4 regions of the Microcoleus sp. BROC3 genome follow, and region 4 is predicted to be linked to each of the others. Evidence: riboswitches for the same ligand, from Rfam matches in the RefSeq annotation. Region 4 holds a riboswitch; each other region holds the start of a gene.

Region 1 (3,193 bases), on a different contig from region 4:
CCCTTCTTTTAGTGCCGAAAATGCACTTGCCGATGCTGTCAGCAAAGGTGCACAAGGATTGATGGTAGCGCCCCACGTCGATCGCATTGACCGTGCCATTTCTCTGGCTCGCATCAATCGAGGCAAATTGCCACTCTACGGCAGCACTACGCTCTACACCTTTCAAACTTTAAAAGACGGACAAAGCGACGTTAACGGCTTAGTATTGCCCGTTCCCTGGCATCCTGAAACTAATCCCGGTAGCCGTTTCCCAGAAAATGCCCGCCAGCGTTGGGGAGGCATTGTGAATTGGCGAACAGCAACGAGTTTTGACGCGACTCAAGCTGTGATCGCTGGCTTGCGGCAAAGCAATACGCGGGAAGGATTGCAACAAGCACTCAGAAATCCGAATTTCTCGGCAGCAGGATCGAGCGAGGATGTGAAGTTTTTGCCCACGGGCGATCGGGCTGGTAAGCCGATTTTAGTGCAAGTTAAACAAGGAGGAAGCACTGGCTATAACTTTGTCCCGTTGCGGTAAGTTGGTTAAGTGCGATCGCACTCACATCTGGCACATTCTCAATAAGTCTTTCAGGGGCGGGCAGAATGGCCACCCCACAATAAAATTCCCTCTTTGTGAAACAGGCATCTTGCCTGTTTCTTAGCATAATTAAAATCTACTTTTCTGTTGAATTAGCAAAAATTTTAATAATATAAAATGAAATGAGTAGATTAAAGGAGAGCGTTGTGTATGATCGCGCCAGTTGAAACCAAAACCTACACGGCTGAGGAATATCTAGAATTGGAAATCTCTTCTCAGGAGCGGCATGAATTTATCAATGGGGAGATTGTTCTGATGGCTGGTGGCGCACCGGATCACAATGAAATTACCACTAATTTAGTTGTTGCGCTGAAACTGGCGTTAAAAGGGAAACCATATCGGACTTTTAGTTCGGATCAGCGGCTGTGGATTCCCCAGCTTAATAATTATACTTACCCCGATGTGATGGTGGTTGCGAAATCGATCGAGCTGCAATCTGGACGGACGGATACAATTACTAATCCTGTGTTCATTGCTGAGGTGCTGTCTAAAGGTACCAGAGCTTACGATCGAGATGAAAAGTTTTCTGCTTATCGCACTATCCCTAGTTTTCAGGAGTATTTATTAATCGACCAATATCGGCGACAGGTGGAGCAATACTCTAAAACTGATGCGAATAAGTGGATTTTTTCGGAATATAGCTGTATGGGCGATCGGCTGAGTTTAACATCTGTTGCTGTGGAAATTTCGCTGGCCGATTTGTATGAAAATATTGAGTTTGGTGAATAGGCGGACGGTTTTTTGTCAAATGTTCCAAATAGTGGTAATATTCCCGTATATCGATCGGCTCTGATGGAGAACAGCCATCAGACGTAAGGGGGAAAGTTCGGTGCGAATCCGGCGCTGTCCCGCAACTGTAAGGAGATTCTTGCTTCTCTGAGTCAGAATGCCCGCCGATTTGTTTACCTGTTGTTTTTCATCTGCGAGGTATGGATGATGGTGAGTTTATTATTTTTTTTATTATTGGATTGGGGTTTTTTAACCGCAGATATCTGCCGATAAACACAGATGAACGCTGATGTAAGTCGATTTGTGTTCTGAAGGGTATCTTATTTTAATGGAAATGAAAAGAAATGCGAGTTGAAGATAGTGTTTGGCAGGGTAGTTTTGGCTACTGGCAAAACTTGTTTATTCATCAGAATATTTTGTCGATCGGACATACTGCTTGGAATGGTTTTTTGCATCGAGGACGAGGCTTGGTTGCTTGCAAAATCAATAGTCCCATTAACGGCTCTGTGAATTGGAGCGTAGATACTATAAAGTACGATCTGCAATTTATTTCCGAGTTGGAGGCAACCGCTTATTTGCAACAACTAGAAATAGAGGAGAACACTGTTTCAAATCTGCTCCAAATCATTGCTGGCTACGAACCCAAGGAAGGAATTATATTTTTGTCGATCGCCAACGCTCAGATTGATATCAATTTGTTGCAAAAGTTGGCAATTTCTCCTGTTGAGTGCTATGAACAGGTATGCAAGCGCTGGGAAGAATTTCAACTCTGCCCAAAATCTTAAAACTTACTAAATTTTCCGAATGTCGCAGCCAAAATCAATCGAAATTTCCAAAGTAACTCGCTACCAAAATGCAGCGCTTAATTACTATTTGGGCCTGACAGATTCGCCCTACCTTCACTACGGCTATTGGAAAACCCTACCTGTGCCCGCTGAGGAACTGACGATCGCGCGGCTGCGCGTCGCTCAGCAAGCTTACACAGATAAACTCTTGGATTTTATCCCCAAAGACATCAAAACCGTGCTGGATGTAGGATGCGGGATAGGGGGAAATGCGGCTTATTTGCTCGATCGAGGTTTTGCAGTCGAAGGGCTCGCACCCGATCCGTTCCAACAACAGCGCTTTCTTCAGTGTACGGGCGATCGGGCAATTTTCCACCTCACGAGGTTTGAAGACTTCAAAGCAACCCATTTCTACGATCTTATTCTCTTTAGCGAAAGTAGCCAGTATATGTCGGCTGTTGATATTGCTAAGGGTGCTGCCACTGCCCTCAATCCTGGTGGTTATGTACTGCTTGCCGATATGATGCGCTCTGATGTTAACTATACAGAGGGAATGTTTTCTAACTGTCACGTGGTGAAAGAGCTTCAGATTGCATTGATGCAAGCGGGGTTCAATGTAGTAAAAACTGAGGATATTTCGGCTCATATTTTACCGACGATTGACCTGTATGTCGATACTTTCCGCAGGTTTGGACTGAACACAATGATTTATGTTGCGGATTTGATTGCGATCGCAGTTCCCCCCGTCCATAAATTCCTGCGCTGGATATTTCGTCGCTGGTTCAAGAAGCTGGTGGTTGAAGGATTGGAGGCGGGCCAACTTTTTGAGGAGCATTTGTGTTATGAAATTCAACTTTGGCAGTTGTCTAAATCAGATGAAGGTTGACACGAATACAATGGTAATCGGTCATCGGTAATAGGTAATTGGAGGCAGAGCCTCCGGGTATTTACTCCCAGGCTCTGTCTGGGAATAAGATTATAACAAATAATAAATAATAAATAACAAATAACAAATATGTCTCAATGGATTCTCGAATTCGATCGCATTTCCTACTCCTATCCCTGCGGTTCGCGAGTGGCAATTCAGGGTTTAAATCTCAAA
Region 2 (3,193 bases), on a different contig from region 4:
GTGCACCTCTAATTTTGACAGTCCTGTTTCTTGAAACCAGGAGTGGGGTGGGCTTCTCGCCCGCCCCAAAGTTTAATTAGATTAAAATACAACACCTAACAAAGTTAAAACCGTACAGCCAAACACAGCTTCAAATGTATATCTTCGCGAAGGTTTATAAGGGTAAGAATTCCAAACCCGCAGTTCTCCATTAAAGCCGCGCGAGGCTAAACTCAGCGATACTTGACGGTAGTTTTCCAAAGTTCGCTGAAGCAATTGCCCGATTAAAATGCTTAAACTCTGCATTCCCCGCTTCCAAGTGCGGTAGCCACAGCGAGAGTTTTGAGCAATCCAAAGTTCATCGGCGATCGCCAATAAGCTAAAAATAAACCGATACATTAGTAATAGCAGTTCCGTGACTAACTCTGGACAGCGTAATTGTCTGAGAATTTGCAAGATTTCGGTAAATGGCACCGTCAAGAGGATGAAATACATACAGCTTGTCGATGCGAAGGCGCGGGCAAACAGCCAGCTCACTTGGTATATTCCGGTGCGGCTCACATACAGATAAAAAGTGCCGGTGCTAATGCCCCAACCTTGCCAAATATCCCACTGAATTGCAGGGATACGATCGCCCGCAACCGCACCCATCGCCAAAGCAGGCAAACTTGTCAGCAAAAACATCAACGGTAGCGACAGCAACCGCAAATACAGTTTCCCCGGAATACCCGCATAGACGACGATCCAGACGGCCAACCAAAGGGCGATCGACAATTGGACGATCGCCCCAGAAACTAGAGACAGAATTAAAAGGGCGATCGCAAAGGATAACTTGTGAGATGGCGGCAACCCCCGCAAGCGATTTGTATAAGCCAGACTGTCAATCTGATGGTTCATTCCGACGATTTACGATCGGACTGCTGCCGAGATTGCGATCGGCCTTTATACAACCCAATGACGTACCCAACTACGCCAGCCCCCATTGCTGCTTGAGACGCAAACAATAGACTTGAAATTTCTCCGCTAGCCGGCTCAAACAAGTGATTGAACCAAGGTTTATAACCCGGTTGAATTTCAGTAATTGCTTTCTTAGCTTGGTCATCGGCACCACCATATTCACCTCGCACAAAAACGAGAGGAAACGCTGCCAGAACCATCACCGCGCCAGCCAACAGCCAATTTTGCCGCGAAGTAGATTGGTTATTTTTTGTAGGTTTTTGATTCACGGCTTATGACTCCTGTCTCAATAATTTCAAAGTTTCCAACTCCGGCTTCCCGTAAGAATGCAGCCAATTCCAGACCAATAGAGTCAGCAATCCCTCACTGATAGCCAGCGGTACTTGAGTGATAGCAAAGATGCCCGCAAACTTGAGAAACGAAGCCACAAAACCGCCGCTGGCTGCCGGAAAAGCTAACGCTAATTGAATCGAAGTCACCACATAAGTCAGCAAATCTGCCAAAGCCGCCGCACAAAAAATTGCCGCCCGCTGGCTGCCAGTTCGCAACAGCAATTGATAGATAAAATAGGCAGCGAAAGGGCCGACAATCGCCATCGAAAACATATTCGCTCCCAGCGTTGTCAAGCCGCCATGCGCTAACAGTAACGTTTGAAACAACAGGACTAAAGCCCCCAGTACAGCCATCACCGAAGGGCCGAATAAAATTGCACCCAAACCCGTACCCGTTGGGTGAGAACAACTGCCCGTTACCGAGGGAATTTTTAAAGCAGAAAGCACAAAAGTAAACGCACCCGCCAAAGCAAGCAAGAGTTTAAGTTCCGGGTGTTCTTTTGTAATGCGAGTAATCGATCGCAAACCTACTGCAAAAAAAGGCAGCGCCACCATCCACCAAAACGCAGCCCATTGCACCGGCAAAAAACCTTCCGAAATGTGCATAGCTGCGGCGGGCGTTGCCGAGCCCAAGACAATATAACAACTCAAGCCAGCCATCAATCCCAAGCTGACCAATTTCCGATTTCTGGCCTTCACGCTGAACCTCGCAGATGAGACTATGTAAATTAACACATCGGCGGGCATCCTGACTCAGAAAGCGACATGACCTTCATTACAGTTGCGGGACAGCGCCGGACTTGCACCGAACTTTCCCCGTTTCCTCTAACGGCTGCTCCCCATTAGAACCGACTGGTTAGACATAGTTTAGTCGATCGCGTAAGTCTCAGCAAATTTTTTACAAAAATTCATTCAGATTAACTCAGTCGAGATTACCTATTTTCTTGGTTCTATTGTTTCTCTTCCTTCGCGACAATAGCGCGAACGCGCCGCTTCGCTAACGCGCCTTCGCGGTTGGTTAAATAAATATTCTTTTAGTATTTATAAAGTAGTTTGTAGCCAGATCGACAACTATCGCAAAACAAGTAAACGCTATAATCTTAGTGAGTTTTGAGGAAAGCCGCCATGTTAGATTACAAATTTCCGAGGCACTGGCCCTCAGCCGATGAACTACCAGACTCAGATGAAAAGCCTGTGGATAACGAACTGCAAGAACTAATACCAGGGTTGTTAAAAGCAATCTTGCTGATACTTTGGGCAGAACGCATGGACTGGTTTTTTGGCATAGATATGGGTATTTATCATCACCCTGACGAACCGCCCATTGTCCCAGATGCTTTCTTAAGTTTAGGAGTAGAACGATTTTACGACGAAGAATTGCGCCCCAGTTACGTGCTGTGGGATGAAAATGTTCTGCCTACTTTTGTGCTAGAAGTTGTTTCCCCAACTTATCGCAAGGAATACAGCACAAAATTGGAGACTTATCAAACTTTAGGCGTACTTTATTACGTCATTTATTCTTCTCGCCGCCGCCGTAAACCTCATTTGGAAGTACACAAGTTAGTCAATGGGAAGTACGAGTTACAGCCAGGACATCCAGTTTGGATGCCTGAAATTGGTTTGGGGATTGGTTGTGAAAGGGGAAGTTATTCTGGGGTGACAAGGGAGTGGTTGTATTGGTATGATGCCGATGGAAAACGTTATCTGACTCCTGAAGAACAGGTGAAAGAATCAGCCCAGCGCGCCCAACAGGAATCGCAGCGCGCCGATCGATTGGCTGAACGTTCCGATCGATTGGCTCAGCGATTGCGAGAGTTGGGGATAGATCCTGATAATCTGAGCTGATGGCAATCAAGAGCACCAGACTGACGGACTCTGGACGCTTAGAAACCGGGTTTTTCAACCGAGGTCGATCGTCCTCAACG
Region 3 (3,193 bases), on a different contig from region 4:
GTCTCACCAGCAGCCAAGTCGAGAGGGAAGTTGTGAGCGTTGCGCTCGTGCATTACTTCCATACCCAAGTTAGCGCGGTTGATCACATCAGCCCAAGTATTGATCACGCGACCTTGAGAGTCGATAATCGATTGGTTGAAGTTGAAACCGTTCAAGTTGAAAGCCATCGTGGAGATACCCAAAGCGGTAAACCAGATGCCGACAACTGGCCATGCACCTAACAAGAAGTGCAAAGAACGGCTGTTGTTGAAGGAAGCGTATTGGAAAATCAAACGACCGAAGTAGCCGTGGGCTGCGACGATGTTGTAGGTTTCTTCTTCTTGACCGAATTTGTAACCGTAGTTTTGCGATTCGGTTTCGGTTGTTTCACGAACCAAGGAAGATGTTACCAGAGAACCGTGCATGGCGGAGAACAAGCTACCACCGAAGACACCAGCAACTCCCAACATGTGGAACGGGTGCATCAGGATGTTGTGCTCGGCTTGGAACACGATCATGAAGTTGAATGTGCCGGAGATACCCAAGGGCATACCGTCAGAGAACGAACCTTGTCCGATGGGGTAGATCAAGAATACTGCGGTGGCTGCTGCAACTGGTGCAGAGTAAGCGACGCAGATCCAAGGACGCATACCTAAGCGGTAAGATAGTTCCCATTCACGACCCATGTAGCAGAAAATGCCGATCAGGAAGTGAAATACTACCAATTGGTAGGGGCCGCCGTTGTACAGCCACTCATCGAGGGAAGCTGCTTCCCAGATGGGGTAGAAGTGAAGACCGATGGCGTTGGATGAGGGAACAACTGCACCTGTGATGATGTTGTTGCCAAACATTAAGGAACCTGCTACTGGTTCGCGGATGCCGTCGATGTCCACTGGAGGGGCTGCGATGAAGGCGATGACGTAGCAGATGGTGGCAGTTAGCAAGGTGGGAATCATCAAGACGCCGAACCAACCTACATAAATGCGGTTGTCGGTTGATGTTACCCATTCGCAGAAGCGTTCCCAGACGTTGGCGCTTTCGCGCTGCTGTAAGGTTGTGGTCATGGTTTTATGATTGCTGTATTTGGTTGTCAATGTTCGGATGATGTTTATATTATTAACTGTGTTGTTAAGGTTTGTAAAGGGGTGTAGCGACAGTTAAACTGATGACTGCGATTAGGAAAGCTGATGAGAGGGGAGAGATTGGCGATCGCCAGGGGTTTTGTTAAGAAAGTTGAGGGTTTTGCTTTGTGTGGGTCAGCTCGTGATACCTTTCTAAAACCTGAAAGCGGGAAAGTCCGGTGCAATTCCGGCGCTGTGCCGCAACTGTAAAAGTCAGAATGCCGATTTCGGGGGCGCTTTGTAGGCGTTTACTTTTGGATTCCCTGCGGAGCACGGGGAGGAGATTATTTGTTAGCTTTGACTGATTTGCCGACTTGTCCGGGTTTATTTTACGGTTCGATCGCCCGAGACGGAGTTTTATCGAGAATGCGGATTCCGGGGGGAATTTTAAACGCGCAGCAGTGTTGGACGATCGCCGATTTGGCCGATCAATACAGTACCGGCTGTTTGCAAGTGACAAATCGGGCAAATTTGCAAATCCGAGAAGTGAACTCGGAAATTGCCCCGGAAGTCTGGAACCGCTTGCAGGAATTGGGGATAGCGTCTCGCCACGTTGAAGTTGACCCAATTCGCAATATTATGGCAAGTCCGACAGCAGGGATCGATCGCCAGCAGCTACTCGATACTCGCCCGCTAGTGAAAGCTTGGGATGATTACCTGCAAACGCATCCCGAATTGTCGGAACTTTCGCCTAAGTTCAGTATTGGCTTCGACGGCGGGGAATCGGTTTCGATCCGCGATTTACGCAACGATATTTTATTAGCAGCAGAAGGGCGTTCAACCCAATCAAAAATCGTTTTTCGGCTGCATTTAAACGGCGATACAGGAATTTCAATCCAAGAATCGCAATGTATTTCAGTATTAGCCGCGCTCGCTAGCACCTATCTTGAATACACCAAAAATAGACCTCGAATTGATGGCAAAAAACCGCGTTTGCGTCACCTGCTGACAGATTGGGGCGCTGAAAGTTATCTAGAAAAGGTACAGCAGAATTTACCATTTTTATGGCAATTCACATCTGGCACCTTTCCCCAAAACAGGCAAGATGCCTGTGAAGCGAAGAGTGAAGTTCCTGGTGGGGTGGGCATCTTGCCCGCCCGCCCGATCGCCTCATCGGAAAAATCCCTCCCCCATCACCTACATCTCGGCATTCATCCTCAACAACAGTCCGGTTTCTCCTACATGGGAATTGCACTACCTCTCGGTAGGCTAGAATCAAAGCAACTGCGGAATTTGGCAAATTTAGCCCAGAATCTAGCCAGCGGTACCCTGAGACTTACGCCGTGGCAAAATCTGTTGATTTCTGACATCCCCAACTCCCAGCTTTTTGAGGTAAAACAGCAAGTAGCCGATTGGGGATTGCACTCGTCGGCGACTCGCCTAGATTCGTGCTTGGTGGCTTGTGCCGGCAGCAACGGCTGTGCGTCGGCGGCGACAGATACTCAAAGTCACGCCCTAAAAATGGTGAGGGATTTAGCGCAAAAATTGACGATCGACCTGCCGATTAACATTCATTTCAGCGGTTGCCAAAAGTCCTGCGCCCAGCACCGGCCAATTGATATCACGCTGGTAGGAATTCAGATTGAGCGAGGAGACGAGATAATCGAAGGTTACGACATTTATGCGGGTAGAAAAGATTTGCCCTTCGGACGACAAATTTTTCAGGCGGTGAGTGCGATCGAGATGCCCGATGCGATCGAGCGAATGTTGCGGGTGTATCAGCGGTTTCGAGATCGTTTGGAGTCATTTGGTGAGTTTGTCGATCGGCAGGCGATCGACCAATTACAGCAGTTATTCAGCGCCGAAAATCGGACTTTAAAGTGAAAAAATATCCCATTCAAACTGACAATTTTTAATTATTTCTCTTTGTATCTCTCTTGAGATTTCTTCCTTCGCGTCCTAGCGCTTACGCGCCGCGTAACGCGCCTTCGCGGTTAATTCAAAAAATCAATTTCAAAAATTCAACAAACTTCCCATAGCAGTTTTAAACAATGATTGACTACATTCGAGACGGAACAGAAATCTACACCAAATCCTTCGCCACAATTCGAGCCGAAGCAGATTTGTCAAGCTTGCCGCCCGATTTAGAATCC
Region 4 (3,193 bases):
ATCAATCCAGCCAAATATCAAAACTGTTAACAGCAAACAGCACATAAAAGTTACTAAGATCAAACAGAACATAAAAATCAGCCTGAATACCGACAAAAAATTAGTTTTTTGCGGTACTGGCAGCGGGGCTGTTGTAGCTTGCAATTCTATTGTATGAGTTTCTGGTTCAGAATTTGCGCGCAAGATGATTTGGCGGTTGTAAGTTTGACTTGCCAGCAATTTGCTCGTATCGACTGCGATTTTGCACTCGATATCATTGCTTTCAAATGCCTGCGGTTCAAAGGAGATCCAAGAGTGGTCGTAGGGCGTGTGGGGCGGATCGTTCGGATGCGGCGTGACTTCCCACCTGCCACAAAGTATTGTATCGGGAATTGGGTTGCTAATGGCAATCGTCCCTGTTAAGATTTCTCCATATTCAGTAGCTGTGAATTGAATGCGATCGCGCTCAATTCTCACTTTCGGCAAGCTGCTGACATCCAAAGCTTCTAGTGCAGCTAAAGCATCAGCAGCCGACTGATATCTATCTTGAATTCTCGGCGCTACCATCCTCTCCAACCAATTCATCCAACCCTGCTGCAACGGCGGTACTAAATGCCGAAAATGAATGCCATAATTAGCATCAATTAAATTACCTACATCCGCAGATTTTGTCCCAGTTAACAAACAAATCAGCGTTATCCCCAAGCCGTAAAGATCCGAGGCTTTGGTTAATTCTCGGTTGAACATTTGTTCCGGCGGCATGAATCCCATCGTGCCTTTGACGACGCTGCTAGCCGCGATATTTCCACCTCCTAGCCGAGCAAAACCGAAGTCTACTAAATAAACATTGAGTTCGTCATCTATTAACAAGTTTTCTGGCTTAATGTCGCGGTGAATTATCGGCTGTTTCTGAGATTGCAGGTCAACTAAAATCTCTAAACTTGCGATCGCAATTTGCTTGATATCCGGCGGCGAAAAAGTCCGCGCGACAGCAGATTCGGCATTTTTGTATTCCTGCACCATGCAGAAACCGCTGTCAGTTTGAAAAGAATCGAGATAGCGGGGAATGCCCGGAAAATCCAGACTTTGCAGCACTTTGATTTCCTGTTCGTAAGCTTCGTATTCTGCCCAGCTAGCACCTAATTGGGCAAATTGAAATTGCTTAATTACAACGGATATTTTTGTGTTAATTTTTGTGGCGAGATAGGTGACGCGGCCGCCCAAACTGTTGTATCCGAGTTCGCGAGTTATTTGATAGCCATGTTTGGAAAAGTCAGGAAAAGCGTTCATAGGTAATTACTATGGTTTGTAGTAAGGACTTTAGTCCTGAAGCCGTTATGTTATAAGGACTAAAGTCCTTACTAAGAACGAAACGATCGCTCCTACAAACATAACTTTTTTGAAAAAAGGCGGCAAGTGCGGTATGATGTGATTTCGCGATCGGTTCTAGCGGGGAGCAGTCGCTAGAGGAAACGGGGAAAGTTCGGTGCAAGTCCGGCGCTGTCCCGCAACTGTAATGAAACCGTTGTGGTTTCTCAAGTCAGAATGCCCGCCGATATCTAACTCACTTTTGAACGCATCTGCGAGGTACGGATGATGGATGGAATTAACACGGCTGTACGCACCAAGCACAGTCTATTTGTTTGCACTGCTTGCGCTAGTGTTTGGAAAAACGGCAAGCGCGAAGGCAAAAGCGGCGGTCAACAATTCATGGAAAATTTGTCGCAACTCGCTAAAGATTGGGAGTTTTCTGATAAATTTGAGATTCAAGAAGTTGAGTGCATGAGTGCTTGCAGTCACTCTTGTGCGGTGTCTTTTGCTGCGGTAGGAAAGTACACTTATCTGTTTGGCGATTTACCAGCAAATGAGTCGGAAAGCGTCGAGGCTGTACTCGAATGCGCGGGTCAATACTATGCTAAACCCGACGGTTTGTTGCCTTGGTCTGAGCGTCCTCAAGCTCTGAAAAAAGGCGTTTTAGCAAAGATTCCACCGCTGGGAAATTAGAGCATTTCTCGTTACCATGCTCTGCCCATTGGTGACAACTTAACGTCAAACCGACCGTCTCTCTTGTTTTTATCGAAATCTAGATCCCCCCTAACCCCCCTTAATAAGGGGGGGACAAGAAATATTCTCAAAGTCCCCCTTCTTAAGGGGGATTTAGGGGGATCTAGACTTCGCCTAAAAGCGACTTTTATTGTAGGTTTCTGTCTTAAGTTGTCACCTACATTCTCGGCCTGGGAGCGCATAGCCAGAGGCTCGGCCTCGTCTTAAAAGCGCTCCTTTATTCCAGCGAGGCAGAGCCTCTAGATTAGCATTCCCAGGCACAGCCTGGGAACGAGATATCCCATCACCAAATCAGCACAAAATTATCAATGCACAAAATCCCTGTTACTGTCATCACTGGTTTTCTCGGTAGCGGCAAAACTACCTTAATTCGGCACTTATTGCAAAATAATCAAGGTCGCCGCATTGCTGTTCTGGTCAACGAATTTGGCGAAATTGGAATTGACGGAGAACTGCTGCGCGATTGTCAAGTTTGCGACGAAGAAGAAAATGTCAGCAGCAATATTGTAGAACTAACAAATGGTTGTCTTTGCTGCACTGTTCAAGAGGAATTCTTGCCGACTATGCAGGAATTGTTGAAGCGTAGAGAACAAATTGATTGTATTGTAATAGAGACTTCTGGCCTCGCACTTCCTAAACCTTTAATTCAAGCTTTTCGCTGGCCGGAAATTCGCACGGGTGCTACTGTAGACGGTGTTGTTGCTGTTGTCGATTGCGAAGCTATTGCTAGCGGTACTTTTGTCGGTGATATCGATGCTTTGATGGCACAGCGGCAGGCTGATGATAGTTTGGATCACGAAACTCCGATCGAGGAATTGTTTGAAGACCAGTTAGCCTGTGCCGATATGGTACTTTTAACGAAGGTCGATCGCGTAGATGCTGAAACTCACCAGAAAGTCCAAAGCTGGTTGCAACAAGAATTGCGTCCGAGTGTGAAAATTGTGCCCTGCAAAGGTGGCGAAATTAACCCTGATGTGCTCATGGGATTTAATGCGGCGGTTGAGGATGATTTGGAGTCTCGTCCGAGTCACCACGACACTGAGGAGGAACACGAACACGATGATGATATTAACTCGACTTACTTTATTGCCGATCGCGAATTTGAACCTGAAGCTTTGGTGAAAAAACTGCAATCCTTGATGCAGCAGGA

Evidence for each region. Region 4 has a riboswitch for cobalamin ahead of QUB30_RS22410 (DUF1636 domain-containing protein). Riboswitches for the same ligand answer to the same signal wherever they lie in the genome.
Region 1: linked by a shared signal. The riboswitch ahead of QUB30_RS20700 (hypothetical protein) and the one ahead of QUB30_RS22410 (DUF1636 domain-containing protein) in region 4 are both predicted to bind cobalamin.
Region 2: linked by a shared signal. The riboswitch ahead of QUB30_RS20730 (energy-coupling factor ABC transporter permease) and the one ahead of QUB30_RS22410 (DUF1636 domain-containing protein) in region 4 are both predicted to bind cobalamin.
Region 3: linked by a shared signal. The riboswitch ahead of cobG (precorrin-3B synthase) and the one ahead of QUB30_RS22410 (DUF1636 domain-containing protein) in region 4 are both predicted to bind cobalamin.

Annotation. Positions count from the first base shown of each region.
Region 1 is NZ_JAUBTQ010000033.1:10,048-13,240, reverse strand. Features, by position in the region: gene QUB30_RS20710 (ABC transporter substrate-binding protein) at 1-517, shown strand, start outside; gene QUB30_RS20705 (Uma2 family endonuclease) at 728-1,306, shown strand; cobalamin riboswitch at 1,345-1,489, shown strand; gene QUB30_RS20700 (hypothetical protein) at 1,651-2,091, shown strand; gene QUB30_RS20695 (methyltransferase domain-containing protein) at 2,111-2,977, shown strand; gene QUB30_RS20690 (ABC transporter ATP-binding protein) at 3,107-3,193, shown strand, end outside.
Region 2 is NZ_JAUBTQ010000033.1:15,687-18,879, forward strand. Features, by position in the region: gene cbiQ (cobalt ECF transporter T component CbiQ) at 82-876, opposite strand; gene QUB30_RS20725 (energy-coupling factor ABC transporter substrate-binding protein) at 873-1,205, opposite strand; gene QUB30_RS20730 (energy-coupling factor ABC transporter permease) at 1,209-1,928, opposite strand; cobalamin riboswitch at 1,990-2,136, opposite strand; gene QUB30_RS20735 (Uma2 family endonuclease) at 2,394-3,113, shown strand; gene QUB30_RS20740 (hypothetical protein) at 3,113-3,193, shown strand, end outside.
Region 3 is NZ_JAUBTQ010000117.1:1,508-4,700, forward strand. Features, by position in the region: gene psbA (photosystem II q(b) protein) at 1-1,043, opposite strand, end outside; adenosylcobalamin-variant (AdoCbl-variant) riboswitch at 1,253-1,332, shown strand; gene cobG (precorrin-3B synthase) at 1,389-2,924, shown strand; gene QUB30_RS32640 (precorrin-8X methylmutase) at 3,092-3,193, shown strand, end outside.
Region 4 is NZ_JAUBTQ010000037.1:75,429-78,621, forward strand. Features, by position in the region: gene QUB30_RS22405 (protein kinase domain-containing protein) at 1-1,269, opposite strand, end outside; cobalamin riboswitch at 1,404-1,550, shown strand; gene QUB30_RS22410 (DUF1636 domain-containing protein) at 1,573-1,983, shown strand; gene cobW (cobalamin biosynthesis protein CobW) at 2,352-3,193, shown strand, end outside.